Regions from separate parts of the Paraglaciecola sp. IT1134 genome, predicted to be linked through region 1. Evidence: predicted binding sites of a transcription regulator. Region 1 holds the regulator's gene; the other holds the start of a gene.
What was found. Region 1 encodes sigma-54, which starts transcription at its own class of promoters, with help from an activator protein. Its sites were predicted from a motif close to GTTGGCACGNNNNTNGNNT; they were not measured.
Positions count from the first base shown of each region.

Region 2: flgF (flagellar basal-body rod protein FlgF) is a predicted target of sigma-54. The motif match lies at 4,511-4,529, and genes of this name have one in related genera.

Region 1 is NZ_CM176486.1:4,755,372-4,762,881, reverse strand. Features, by position in the region: gene lptA (lipopolysaccharide transport periplasmic protein LptA) at 41-532, shown strand; gene lptB (LPS export ABC transporter ATP-binding protein) at 532-1,257, shown strand; gene AC3RV5_RS20615 (RNA polymerase factor sigma-54) at 1,388-2,878, shown strand; gene hpf (ribosome hibernation promoting factor) at 2,904-3,191, shown strand; gene ptsN (PTS IIA-like nitrogen regulatory protein PtsN) at 3,207-3,650, shown strand; gene rapZ (RNase adapter RapZ) at 3,652-4,497, shown strand; gene AC3RV5_RS20595 (HPr family phosphocarrier protein) at 4,506-4,778, shown strand; gene AC3RV5_RS20590 (FAD:protein FMN transferase) at 4,939-5,832, opposite strand; gene AC3RV5_RS20585 (DUF3570 domain-containing protein) at 5,883-7,178, opposite strand; gene AC3RV5_RS20580 (DUF4266 domain-containing protein) at 7,169-7,399, opposite strand; gene AC3RV5_RS20575 (TlpA disulfide reductase family protein) at 7,405-7,510, opposite strand, start outside.
Region 2 is NZ_CM176486.1:3,723,779-3,731,288, forward strand. Features, by position in the region: gene flgK (flagellar hook-associated protein FlgK) at 1-87, opposite strand, end outside; gene flgJ (flagellar assembly peptidoglycan hydrolase FlgJ) at 122-1,069, opposite strand; gene AC3RV5_RS16280 (flagellar basal body P-ring protein FlgI) at 1,092-2,204, opposite strand; gene flgH (flagellar basal body L-ring protein FlgH) at 2,218-2,898, opposite strand; gene flgG (flagellar basal-body rod protein FlgG) at 2,910-3,698, opposite strand; gene flgF (flagellar basal-body rod protein FlgF) at 3,741-4,484, opposite strand; gene flgE (flagellar hook protein FlgE) at 4,651-6,036, opposite strand; gene AC3RV5_RS16305 (flagellar hook assembly protein FlgD) at 6,051-6,737, opposite strand; gene flgC (flagellar basal body rod protein FlgC) at 6,775-7,197, opposite strand; gene flgB (flagellar basal body rod protein FlgB) at 7,197-7,510, opposite strand, start outside.

The sequences.
Region 1 (7,510 bases):
CTCCTGGGCATTGGGCATACTGATCTTTTCCACCGCCAGTATGGCCGGCAAGGATGATTTTTCTCAGGCCATAAAAGTGGACTCAAAATATCAATTTGGCGATGGGATCACCAAAAAGTCAGTGTTCCGCGAAGATGTGCATATTAACCAGGGAAGTTTGCATCTGTATGCTGACGAAGTCGAAGTGGACGCTAGTCAGGGTGAAGGCAAGGAAATTTTTATTGCGACAGGTACACCAGCCAAATACAGGCAGCAACAAGAGCAAGGTGGCGAGATAGTCGCCTCCGCCAATCGCATTGTTTACCGCCGGGAGAAACGTACACTCTCCCTGGATGGCGCTGCTCAACTGAAACAAAATAACAGCAGTGTTAAAGGTGAGTCTATAGTGTTTAATATGGCCTTAGAACAGATTGTGGCACAGGGTGAAAACGAAGAAAGTGGCCGGGTGACTACCATTTTTCAACCGGAAAAAAAGCCCCAAAAAGTCAAACCTGAGCCAGCCGTTCAACCTAATAAGGAAAAAAAACCTTAATGGCAACCTTGAAAGCCACACATTTGGCCAAGTCCTACAAGTCTCGACAAGTGGTTAGAGATGTCAGTTTAGAAGTGTCCACGGGGCAAATTGTCGGCTTACTGGGGCCAAATGGGGCGGGCAAAACCACGACTTTTTATATGATAGTGGGTCTGGTACCTTTAGATAAGGGCGAGATTTTTATCGATCAGCAAGAGTTAACCTTACAGCCCATGCACATGCGGGCTCGGCTGGGCATAGGCTATTTGCCTCAGGAAGCCTCTATTTTTCGTAAACTGACGGTTTACCAAAACTTGATGGCCATCTTGCAAACCCGCAAGGAGTTGACCAAAGAACAACAAGAGCAGCAAGCGGATTCCCTGTTGGACGAGTTCAATATCAATCATATCCGCAATAGCACAGGCATGAGTTTATCCGGTGGCGAAAGACGCAGAGTTGAGATCGCCAGGGCGCTGTCCGCCGACCCGGAATTTATCTTACTCGATGAACCTTTCGCCGGGGTGGATCCGATTTCAGTCAATGACATAAAAAAGATAATTCAGCATTTACGGGACAGGGGGATTGGTGTATTGATCACCGATCACAATGTAAGAGAAACTTTGGATGTATGTGAGAAAGCTTATATTGTTAGCCAAGGGGAATTAATCGCCTCTGGAACAGCCGAAGAAGTATTAAGTGATCAACGTGTAAGAGATGTATACCTAGGAGAACAATTCAGGCTATAGTTAAGTCTTTCTCCCTAAACGCGATTAGTCGTCACGACAACTAGGTTGTCACTTAATCAGATACGCAGTTACTAATTAACATTCAAATTAGCTTCTTAATCGATTAGCAACGGATATGAAACAGAAGTAGATGAAACCCTCTTTACAATTAAAATTTAGCCAATCACTGACCATGACGCCGCAATTGCAGCAAGCCATTCGCCTGTTGCAACTTTCGACTCTGGACTTACAACTAGAAATTCAAGAAGCCCTGGATTCCAATCCCTTATTGGAAATCGAAGAGCCCACCGATAATGCTTCCGGTGATAGTGCCTTAAGTGATGCCTCACTGGATCCGGCCAATAAACCCGATGGCTCAGAAGTAACCGATCCCAATAGCGATAGCATCGATGCCGGTGACGCCTTGGAAAAAGGCGATATTCCCGAAGACTTGCCTCTGGATAGTACTTGGGATGAATATATCAGTGCCTCATCGGCACCCGCCCCCATGTCAGGAGGCGGTTCGGATGATGAGCAGATTTTTCAGGGTGAAACCATAGAGAATATTCAGGATCATCTGTTATGGCAGATGCGGTTAACACATTTTAGTGAGACGGACGTGGCGATTGCCACAGCCATTATTGACTCCATCGATGACTCCGGCTATTTAACCATGAGTGCACAAGACATATTGCTGAGCATGGATGACGAAGAAATTGAATTGGATGAAGTGGAATGTGTGCTTAAACGTATTCAGATGTTCGATCCTGTTGGTTCAGGCTCACGTACCCCACAAGAATGTTTACTGGTGCAATTACGCCAATTTGCCCCGGATACGCCTTGGCTGGAAGAAGCCAAGATGTTGATTGGCGAATACGCTGAATTATTGGGTAGCAAAGACTACCGCACCCTGATGCGCAAAACCCGGCTCAAGGAAGAAGAATTACGCGAAGCCATGCGCTTGCTCAAAACCCTGAATCCGAGGCCAGGTAGTGCCTTGATTAAAGGTGAAGCAGAGTATGTGATCCCGGATGTGTCAGTGGCGAAAAAGAATGGCCGCTGGACGGTGGAACTCAACCCCGACAGTTTACCCAAGCTGAATGTTAATCAACAATATGCGGCCATGAGTCGTAATGCGAAAAACACCAGTGACAGCCAGTTTATCCGTTCACATATGCAAGAGGCAAAATGGTTTATCAAGAGTGTGGAAAGCCGTAATGAAACCTTGCTGAAAGTCTCCAATTGTATCGTGCAGCAGCAAATGGGTTTCTTCGAACACGGCCCGGAAATGATGAAACCTATGGTGCTTAACGATGTTGCCGAAATGGTCGAGATGCACGAATCAACTATTTCCCGGGTGACTACCAAGAAATATATGCATACTCCCAGGGGTATTTTCGAGCTCAAGTATTTCTTTTCCAGTCATGTGGCGACCGAAACAGGCGGTGAATGTTCATCTACGGCGATACGTGCATTAATCAAAAAACTGGTGGCTGCAGAGAAACCCAGCAAACCGTTAAGTGATAGCAAGATTGCTCAATTGTTGGCCGATCAAGGTATTATGGTTGCAAGGCGAACAATAGCAAAATATCGGGAGTCTTTATTGATACCCCCGTCTAACCAACGTAAAAGTCTTTTTTAGACTGATTGTAGAAGGAAGAGGCGATATGCAAATAAATCTTACAGGTCATCACGTGGACATTACCGATTCACTTAAAGATTATGTCGATAGTAAATTTATTAAGCTTGAGCGACATTCGGATCAAATCAACAATGTGCATGTCATATTGAATATTGAAAAACTCAATCAAAAAGCAGAAGCTACCTTGCATCTCAACGGCGCCGAAGTATTTGCTACCGCGGAACATACCGATATGTACGCGGCCATCGATGGCCTGATTGACAAATTAGACCGTCAGGTGCTCAAGCATAAAGAAAAAGTTAAACGCCATTAACCCATTAGGCAGATAATGGAAATTTCAGACATACTTAATCCTGACTGCGTACTATGCGCAGTTCAGGCTAGCAGCAAAAAACGCATTCTTGAGCTTATCAGTCTGATTGCCAATCAGCATTTGATCGACATAGATCAAGCAACTATTTTGGCCAGTTTAGTGAGCCGGGAAAAAATGGGTAGTACGGGGATTGGCGGCGGTATTGCATTGCCTCATGGTCGGCTCAAAGGCTTGGAAAGTGCATTGGCAGTGTTGGTAACCTGTCAACCTGCTATAGAGTATGATGCCATTGACAATATGCCGGTGGACGTTTTTTTCGCTATCCTGGTGCCGGAAGAAAAAGCCAAGGAACATCTGCAGACCCTCTCTAGCATTGCCGCCAAACTCAGTGACAAAGAGTTGCTCAAACAATTGCGCAGTGCCATCAGCGCTGAAGAATTATTTCAGGTAATCAGCTGATATGAAGCTCATCATCATTAGCGGGCGTTCTGGCTCAGGGAAATCCGTCGTTTTACGTTCACTGGAAGATCTCGGTTATTACTGTGTGGATAACATTCCGGTAAACCTACTGCCCACGCTCACCCATACAGTAGTAGATGAATACGACCAGGTGGCGGTTAGCATCGATGTGCGTAACTTACCCAAAAATCCCAGTGAACTGGTGGAAATTCTGGATTATCTGCCGTCGACATGGGAAATGACCATACTCTATCTGGATGCCAGTGATGACGTACTGATCAAGCGTTTTAGCGAGACCCGCCGCTTGCACCCCTTGTCAAAACAGAATAAATCTCTGTCGGATGCCATTCAGGCCGAGGGGCAATTATTGGCCCCCATTGCCGAGCGAGCAGATTTGTATCTGGATACGGATCAGTTATCTGTCCATCAGCTGGCTGAGCTGGTACGGGAGCGTATTCTTGGCAAAAAAAGCTCGCGCCTGGTACTGGTTTTTGAATCTTTTGGTTTCAAACATGGTATTCCTAAAGATGCGGACTACGTTTTTGACGGACGTTTTCTACCCAATCCCCACTGGGAACCGGATCTGAAACATCTGACCGGTCTGGATTCTGCGGTGGAAATCTTTCTCGGCTCACAACCCATAGTGACCAAATTTATCTGGCAAATTCAGAACCTTATTTCCACTTGGTTGCCCCATCTTGAACGCAATAATCGCAGCTATGTGACAGTGGCGATAGGCTGCACAGGCGGTCAGCATCGCTCCGTGTATGTGGTGGAAATGCTGGCCAAAACCTTTAGCAGTTCGCATCCGGATGTACAGATCCGCCACCGGGAATTAAACCGTTGAGTGGTTCGATACGTTTGGAAAAGACGTTGTTGATCGTCAATAAGCTGGGCCTGCACGCACGGGCGGCCACCCAGTTAGTCAAGCTGGCCAATCAGTTTGATGCACAGGTTACTTTGTATCAGGGGGACAAAACCGCCTCAGCAAGCAGCGTGCTTGGCTTGATGATGTTGGAGAGTCACCAGGGCAAAAAAGTGCGGGTGGTCAGCGAAGGGGTCGATGCCGAACAGGCGCTGGCTGCTGTTGAACAGTTAATAGTGGGAAAGTTTAACGAAAATGAGTAGTGCCGGGGTCTTAATTTTGAGTGCAAAATACTTGATATTAACAACTTGGATTGGCGCTTAACCCAGCCAAAGTGGTTTTGACGGCGTACTTCTTGCCTGCGCTTATGCCAGCATGATATTTAAAACCGAACCATTCACTGGACCATCAAGGGGCTAGTGATCACCAGAAACACCAATAATTGACCCCCTGGGCCTGTAAAAATGATTCAGCATCTTTGCCTTGTAATAGCGCCATGGTGGCCAATAATCCCGCCTGCACACAGTAAGTCGTGGCAACCGTGACTGAACGGGGAGCGTCATTAACTGGGTAACCGGTTTTGGGATTAAGAATATGGCCGTAACGTTTACCCTCGTTAATCATGAAACGGCGGCTGTCGCCACTGGTGGCCAAGCCTCCAGAGGCTATCTGCACCATGGCCTGACTTTGATAATTGTTTTTCGGATCCTCTATGCCCACATGCCAATAAGGGGCGTATGAACGAGGCCGGGTAACCTGAATATCACCACCAAAGTTCACCAGCACTGATACGTGAGGAGCTTCCTTGCGGCATAACTTGGCCACAGCATCCACTGCGTATTCTTTGCCTATACCCCCCAAATCCAGTTCGAAACCGGGGGGCAGAGTGATGCTCGTGGCATCAATGTCAACCTGCTGCCAGCCCACAAACGGTAGCAGATCGCTGATTTGAGCAGGAGTGGGAAACATCCCTTGTGCGTTAAATGTCCAGGCCTTGCGTAATATTCCGGACGTGAGGTCGAAAAGGCCCTCGCTCAATTCAAAACAGCTCTGGGCGAAGGTCAATAACCTAAGGGTTTCAGGGTCTAGCTGCACCTTTTGACCATTGCTATGGTTGATGTCAAACATCAAATTATGGGGCAGATAGCGGCTGTATTTTTGCTCGATGCGTTGGGTTTCCGCCATCGCCAGTTTAAGCAAGTGTTTGGCCAGTGAGGCATCATCGGTATCAATGAGTAATTCACAATCACTGGCCATAGCCGTGAAACGGCCATGCCAGTAACCTTCGTTGTGAGTCAAGGTATGTTGTACAGCCATGGCTTCCACTTCCACTGTCTAGGTTGTGCATACTATAACTTGTTTAGTTTTTAAAAACGGTAACTGACTTGGGCAATCACGGCCTTCACGGCGGGATATAATTCTTCACCTTGTAAGGCACCCGGCTCAGCAAATCCGGCGTTTTGGGGATCCTGCTGATAATATTCCAGGCGCACCGCCCACTCACGTCCATTTTCTAGTTCCATACCGTATTTCAGACCCAGAGTATAAGCTGTCATTTCACCCAGGCGGTAATCTGCACTGGCGAGCGAGGGTAAAAGCGAATCAGCTAACAAAAAGGGTTGATAGAAGTCTGCCGCACTTTGCTGGTAATAACGAAAGTGTGGCTGCAGATAACTGCTATCCGTCACGGGGATCCTAAATCGCGAATCAATGGTGTGGGAATTAATATCCCAATCGTCCGTGGCAAAGCGGTATGACACATCCGCCACGCCATAATCTGAGGCATATTTGGTCTGCCAGTAGAAACTATGTTTAGTGCGTTTATCTGGTCGGTTTTCGTGCACTATGTCCTGGGTCAAACCTTCATCATCTACCACACTTAACAACTTGTAGGGATCGGTCAGGTAACCATCGGCCACGGAAAAGCTGTAGTTAAATTGCATTAACATCTGGCGGTTGATGATCTGGGTTATCCCAAACAAAACATCCAGGGTGTTTTTATCTTTGCTGTCATTGCTGCGAGTCGCAGCGAACGCCTGATCGAAGGCGGTATCATCGGCAAATTGTCCATTATTGACCACCATACCCGACAAGCCAATGGGCGCTTCACCGACGGGATTAATGGCGTCATACTGGTAGGATAAACCCAAAGAGGCAGTGGTATTTTTCTGGTTAAAGTCGCGCTCCAGCGAGCCGTTGATCCCCAGCGATAGGTAGTCGTATTCTTTAGACATATGTGCACCTGCACTGCCGCGCATATCTTCCCATAAAGGTTGAGTCCATTGGGCGCTAAGCTGCACCCGGGTATCTTTAAACGTATCATCCAGTGGGGTATCGCCAGGATTGATGACATATTGTCCATTACCGGAAGGGCGGGTAAAGGTTTGCACCCCAGGTTGGGCCACTGCACCGGATGCTGAAGCGCCAGTTAGGGTATCGATGGCTATTTTACCATTAAAAATTCGTTCACCAGCGAAGGTCTTATTCGCGTTAAATACACCTTCAGCAAGTTGTACCCGATCAGTCTCGCCGTAATATAAGATTGCCGTATCAAATTGCCACTCATCGCCCTTGCTTTCTTGCGCCTGGAGTTGAGTACCAAGCAAAGCACAGGTCGCTGCTGCGAGACTCAGACTAACGTTTTTTGCCGCTTTTAGTTGCATCCACAACCTCCACCGGCAAAGGATCTGCCACCACTGGTGGCTTCTTTACTAAAGTAAATATGATCGTCTAGGCCTATATCGATCCCCTGTGAATTGAGCGCCATTTCTTGGGTCGCTAACAGGTCGCGCTCCCAGGGTTTGACACCCAGATTAGCGCAACCGCTGAGCGATACAATAGCCGTTATAACGGCGACTTTTGCAAGGGTAAGGTTAGTAAGCATAGGTGCTACTCCGTTTCATTCAATAAAGTGATTAATTGCTGTTCGTAGTGGACTTGTTTGGCGCTAAAAAAACCTTTGTGCGTGAACCGAATTTCGCCCTTTTTATTGATA
Region 2 (7,510 bases), 1.0 Mb from region 1:
AATATTATTACCCGTGGTGCCTAATAACTGAGTGCTGGCCTCAATGCCTGAGCGCGCAATAGACAGTAAATCCGCCGTTCTGATCATGGGTTATTCTCCGCATTGACACTGACTATTAGCTTCATGGATTAAATCCGCTTAAGGGGGCACTATTTAGAACCCCTAATACCTTATTAGCGTAACCAGGGTCGGTTGCATAGCCCGCTTGTTGCAACTGTTCAAAGTAGCGCTTAGGCTCTGCACTATTGGTAAGTGCCTGCTCATAACGAGGGTTTTCTTTGACAAATGCGACATAATCGTCCATTGCATCGGCAAAAGAGGAATAGGCGCGAAATTCGGCTTTTTTGGGTGTGGCCAGTCCTTGCTCAAACTCCAGCGTGTTCACGATAGCTTTATCACCTTGCCATCTGGAATCTGCTTTTATACCAAACAGGTTGTGAGTATTACCCTGAGCATTATGCATCATGTATTTACCCCAACCCGTTTCAACCGCAGCCTGGGCCAGCATCGCTTTGGGATCGAGTCCTAATTCTTTGGCTGCGGCTTGTGCGGCGGGAAACAGTTGACTGATAAAAGCTTCGGGACTGTCAAATGCCGCTTCTTTGTAACCCACAACATCTGGCACCGGTTTATCTAACACTGCCTTTTGCGCCTGATCCACAGCCTTAATGGTATGGCGATTAATATCTGACAAGTTACCGTCATTACGGATCACACTAGCCGGAGTATAACCTTCGGTACCCTTGCCAAGCTGTTTCACTATGATATCTGCCAGGCCTATACTGCCGTTACTGGACATGTCGGTGGCCAGTTGTTGATCATGCATATCTCGGTAAAACTTGACCTGCTCAGAGTTAAAAGGGCTGTCTTTGTCCGCCATGACATCCTGCGCCTTACGCATGGACTTAAGCATCATTTGCACAAAAATCGCTTCAAACTGCTGAGCGGCTTCTTTTAGTGCCCCCTCGTCACCACTTTGTGCTGCACGGCGTAACGTATCCAAACCTTGAATATCATTGGCATTACGTGACTGGTCAAACTGGCCTTGAAGTTTAAATGATTGTTCCATAATAAGTTTGCTCAATAGCCCTTTAAATGACCACTAACTCGCCCTGTAAGGCACCCGCCTCACTGAGCGCTTCGAGTATCGCCATTAAATCACCTGGGGCCGCCCCTACCTCATTAACCGCTCTGACCAGTTGGTCCAGGGTCACGCCAGGATCAAATTTAAACATTCTGGTATCTTCGAGACTGACATCTATGATGGATTGATCAGTGACCACAGTCTCTCCGGCCGCTAAGGCATTAGGCTGCGCTACAGTCTGGTTTTCGGCTATGGTAACGGTCAATCCGCCATGGGTAATAGCTGCAGGCAACAAACGCACGTCTTGGCCGATCACTATGGTGCCAGTTCGGCTATTGATCACAATACGGGCCGGCGCTTTGGCAGGCACAAATTCAAAATTCTCCAGGGTGGCCAAAAAACCTACCCTTTGTCCTACGTCTCTGGGTGCACTGACCCGAACCGATGCGGCATCAATGGGCGTGGCAATGGTAAAACCTTTATCTGGATCCGCCCCCAGACGGCGGTTGATGGTATCCGCCAGGATCTTGGCGGTGGAAAAATCCGGGTAGTTTAAATTAAGGGTTAAGAAGTCGTTCTGCATCAAGCCGTTTGGCACAGCACGTTCGATAATCGCGCCATTGGCAATGCGCCCCACAGTAGGGGTATTGGAAACAATTTTTGAGCCATCGGCACCTTGCACACCAAAACCACTAACCACTAAACTACCTTGCGCCACGGCATAAACCTTACCATCGAGGCCTTTTAAAAAGGTTTGCAATAACGTACCACCACGCAAACTTGCCGCTTCTCCCACGGAAGATACGGTGATATCTATGGTTTGTCCCGGCTTTAAAAAAGGGGGTAATTCAGCGTGTACCGCTACCGCTGCCACATTCTTGATCTTGGGTTTTACATTGGTGGCCAGGCTAATACCGAAGTTTGACAACATGGTACGAAAGCTTTGTTCAGTAAAAGGACTTTGCTCCCCCGTACCGGGCAAACCGACTACTAAGCCATATCCCACTAATTGGTTGGCGCGTACGCCCTGGACACTGGCTAAATCTTTTATACGCTGAGCATGGCCAAAAGGTGCAAGCAACAAGCTGCAGATCACCAATAACGCTAAATATGATTTCATTTTATGCTCCTGCCTAAAAAGGCCAGTACTCGGAAGAGAAGAATTGATTAAGCCAACCTTCTTTTTGCGCGGAGGCAAAGGTGCCAGTACCACTATATTGGATACGGGCGTTAGCAATTTTTGTCGATACAATTTCGTTACTGGGGCTTACATCTGCCGGTCTAACGACACCGGTCAGACGAATGTATTCATTGCCATTGTTTAACGTCAGCCATTTTTCTCCCCGTACTAACAGATTTTGATTGGGCATCACACGCATCACCGTTACCGAAATACTGCCCACCAGGTTATTACTTTGATTCGCCGAGGCATCACCACTGAATGCATTGCTGGCACCGACCCCCAACTGTATAGACTGAGAGCCAAGATTAACCGCATTACCACCTAGGCCGATGATAGGGTTCACGTCTACCTGAGAGTCTTTAGCAGTAGAGGTGCCCGCAGATTTGGTGGCCCGGGTGTTTTCCTGTAAATTAACCGTAATAATGTCTCCCACTCGACGGGCTTTCACATCGGAATATAAGCTGTTAGCCATATCAGGCCGAAATAATGCGCCATCGTCGGCAATTTTTTGTTCCGGCAAGTCGGCGGCTATGGGCGCATAGTAGGGATCATTAGGCATAATATCTGGCTGCTGGGTACTTTGGCAGCCGCCCAGTACTGCCGCTAAAACAATCACACAGAGGATTTTCATTAGACTAGCCATTACAGTTGCTGAATGACCTGACCAAGCATCGAGTCGACCGCCGATATAACCTTGGAATTCATTTCATATAAACGTTGGCTTTCAATCAGGTTAACCAACTCTTCGGTGACATTCACATTTGAGGTTTCAAGGGCGCCCTGTATCACAGTTCCCAAACCTTCCAAACCTGGGATCCCCTGGATTGGCGCACCACTTACCGCGGTTTCTACATACAAGTTCTGACCGATAGGTTGCAAACCTGTGGTGTTGACAAAGTCAGAAACACTGATCTGTCCCAGCACTTGGGGATCGGCCTGGCCCCTGATGCTGGCTGACACTTCCCCATCTTGAGAGATAGTTATTTGCTGGGCATCTTCTGGCACGGTTATCGTGGGTTGCATTAAAAACCCGGCTCCCGGGGTTACAATCTGGCCCTGGTCGTTTAAGGTAAACTGGCCATTACGAGTATACGCAGTGCTGCCATCTGGCTGCAGAATTTCAAAAAAACCCCGCCCTTGAATAGACATATCCAGCGAATTGTCTGTGGTCAGCATATTGCCTTGAGTATGGGATTTTTGCGTCGCCACCACCTTGCTACCTGCACCTAACATTAAGCCTGAAGGCAGTTCGGTATCCGCAGATGAACGCCCCCCGGGCTGATTAATATTTTGATACAGCAAATCTTCAAAGATGGCCCGGTCTTTTTTAAAGCCCACAGTACTGGCGTTAGCCAAGTTATTCGAGATAACCGCCACATCGGTTTGTGCGGCGTCGAGTCCTGTTTTACTGATCCATAATGCTGGGTGCATAAGCCACCTCCACTGATAGATTTAAATTTGCAGTAATCATTTTTAAATAAGACGCAGTAATTGATTACCACGTGCATCCAGATCACTTGCGCTTTTCATAAGTTTGACTTGCATTTCGTAGTGTCGCTGCAGGCTGATCATGTCGACCATTTCTTCAACCGGATTGACATTACTGCCCTCCAGCATGCCGGTACGAACACTAACAGCGGCATCCGCAGCGGCCAGTTCACCGTTTTTCTGGCGGAACAGACCATCTGTGCCCCGTTCTACATTCTGAACGTCAGGGTTAACCAGCTTTAAGCGCCCGACTTCTTCCAATACCGTTTCTGGTGCGCCCTGAGGCCTGACTGAGATGGTGCCGTCACCGGCAATATTTATATTCGATAACGGTACGGGCAAAAACACCGGCCCGTTATCGCCGACAATAGTGTTACCCGATGTATCCTGCAATTGACCATCAGCACTGAGTTGAAAGCTGCCATTGCGGCTATAGGCTTCATTACCATTGGCATCCAATACCGAAAACCAGCCTTCGCCCTGAATGGCCACATCCAGCTCGCGATCCGTCTGGATCATGGCGCCACCTTCATAATTATTGGCCGGGTTTTCCGTCATCGAAAAAACCCGAGTCGGCAAACCTTCGCCGAAAGCCGGCATCGCTCTGGCTTGTTCCAGCTGCGCTTTAAAACCGGTAGTTTGGGCGTTGGCCAGGTTGTTGGCCTTGACAGCCGTGCCAAGGAGATCTTGTTTGGCACCGCTGGCGGCGATATAGAGCAATTTATCCATGACAACTTCTTGACTAAAAAGGACCTTAGCTAGAACTGTGCAAATAAGATGCCACCAATATCAAGCGGTTCACATGTATATACAGATGAGGGCTATTTAAGCGAGGGGATAAACAAAAGGCCGCTGATGCGCGGCCTTTTGTTCTGGTAATGTGTGATTTAAAAACTTAACGAATATTTAAGATTGTTTGATTCAACTGGTTATCGACTTCCAACGCCCGTGAGTTAGCCTGGAAGTTCCGCTGGGCGATGATCAAATCAATCAGCTCTGTAGTGAGATTAACGTTCGCCTGCTCAAGCGCTGACGAGTTAATATCACCGAAGGTCCCGGTTGTCGCTTCACCGGCCAGGGCTTCACCGGATAAAATACTCTCTTGCCACTGGGTATTGCTCTTCTGAGTTAATCCCTGATCATTGGAGAAACGGACTAAAGCAACCCGAATAATAGGCTCAGAGGTACCATTTGAATAGGTGGCGCGTACCAGGCCGTCAGGCCCAATGTCAATCCCGGTTAGTCGCCCAACGGCCAGGCCGTCCTGTTCAAGTGAAGTCACTTCAAATGCCGAGGCGAATTGAGTAGGCTCATCCGGCGTGGCTTTGGCCGGATCAAAGGCAAAATTGGTGGTAATAACTTGCGTTGGATCCGAGCCATTTGCCAAGATAGTGCCGCCTAATGGCACACTGTTAACATCACCAGTGGGGCTTGAAGTGCCGTCAGAATTTTGAATTTCAATGAAATCACCGCCACTGCTAAATTTCATTCGGTAACCGGCAATTTCGTTACCAGCACCTAGCGAAGTTTCACCCACCACGTTAGCACCTGTCGTAGGTGGTGTCCCGGGAGTATTCCCTTCGGTTTGCAGCGGTATTTCATCCATATAAGTGGCCACTACCCACTCATTGGTCTGGGCTTGATCCTTCATAAAATAATAGGTCATCACATGGCTGTCACCTAATGAATCAAACACGGTGACCGAGGTGGCCGCATTATAGGTGAGTGGATCAGCAGGATTAAATAAATCCAGGTTAACCGCATCATCCCCCGCGGGTAGGTTCATCTTCAACGACACTTCAGAGGTTGGCTGAGGCGAGCCGGATGAATCGGGAATACGTACCGGTTGGGTGGTACTTAAGGCCACAGAAGATGACGTGCCGTCAGGGTTGACGGGAAAACCCAACAGGTTATCGCCATTGGAGTTGACCACAAAGTTTCCTGAATCTAACTTGAACATGCCGGCGCGGGTAAAGGAGAACTCCCGGGATTCAATTTCAGGTACAGTGGCAAAAAAACCGTTACCGGTAATAGCTAAATCCAATGAGTTATTGGTAAATTGCAGGCTTCCTTGGGAAAACTGCTGGGCCACTTCCTGGGTGATCACGCCGTCACCGACTTTGGTTTTACCCCCTGCGAGCAACGATGATGCATACACATCACCAAATTCAGTCCGTGACTCTTTGAAACCCACCGTATTAACGTTTGCTATGTTATTTGCGGTTGTATCCAAGTCTCGTTGCGCGGCTGACACACCACTTAATGCAATATTAAAAGCCATCGTAAATTCTCCTGTTAACCACCGAGTTGAATGACGTCGTCAAGTTTGACACTTACATCACCATCAAGATTTAAAATAATACCTTGGCTGCTACCAGCGAGGCTGACGCTGTCCACATGCCGATTCACTGCTGTCACTAATTGTTGCGGCTCACCCGCCACGTCACCCTGTGCTTTGATCACATAGTTGCCGGGCGGCAATAAATTTCCTCCTGCATCGGTGCCGTCCCATTCAAATTCGACGTTACCCGCCGTTTGAGTGCCCGCATTGATGGTTTTGACGATTTCACCCACTTCGTTTTCGATGGTGATTTCCATGTTCTGGGCTGTGGCATCATTGATCACCACTCCGGAAATCCCCTGACCTTCATTGGCCATATAGCCTATATCACCTTGCAACAACACCTGTTGACCAATCAGACTTGAAGCTTGCAAAGCCTGGTTGGACGTCATGGAGCTGGCGAAAGACTCAAACTTGTCGTTTAACTGACTGATACCATCGGCCATGGTGAAACTCGTCATCTGAGCCACCATCTGGTCATTATCAATCGGCTTACTTGGATCCTGATTGGCCAACTGTTCGGTAAGCAACGAGAAGAAATCTTCTTGGGAAAGGTTCTGGGCACTCTTATCTGCCACCGGCACGGTCTCAGGCTGCCAGTACAGATCGCTGTTTAAACCATTTTTAATTAATGTATCCACGTTTCTTCCTCGATGTTAAACCGCTCACGTATCAGTGCTAGCTACCTTGCCCTAAGCGCAATACGTTTCTAAAAATCTTTTTGGTGGTATCGGCAACCTGAACGTTGGTTTCGTAGGCTTTTGACGCTGACATCATGTCAGCCATCTCCTCTACTATATTGACGTTGGGTTTATAGATATAACCGTTTTCATCCGCCATGGGATGCCCAGGACTGTACTCGATTTGCAAGGGCTTTTGACTTTCCACTATGCCCAGCACTTCAACCCGCGCCCCCACACTTTGGTCTTGGCTGGCGCGCTGCAACTCTGCGCCAAACACGGGGTGACGAGCCTTGTAAGTTTGGTCATAACTGCTGCTAACACTGTTTGCGTTGGCCACATTACTGGCCGTGGTATTCAAACGCACACTCTGAGCGCTCATACCCGTGCTGGCGATATCCATAACGTTAAATAAACTCATTAGCCCTGCCCTCCACTAATTGCTTTTTTCATACCTTTAATTTTACCATTTAGAAACTCCATCCCGGCTTGGTAACGTAAACCATTATCCAGGAAGTTATTCCGTTCCACTTGCACATCAACGGTGTTGCCATCGCCGGTATCGGGTTGGTTAGGGATACGAAAGTCGATATCGTTTGTGCCTTTCATATGGCCCTGAATATGGTTTTCATGAGTACGAGTTAGATTTTGATCCCGAGAAGACTGGGCGCTTTTCATCGCATCCTGGAAATTAATATCTCGGGCCTTGTACCCTGGGGTATTTGCATTGGCAA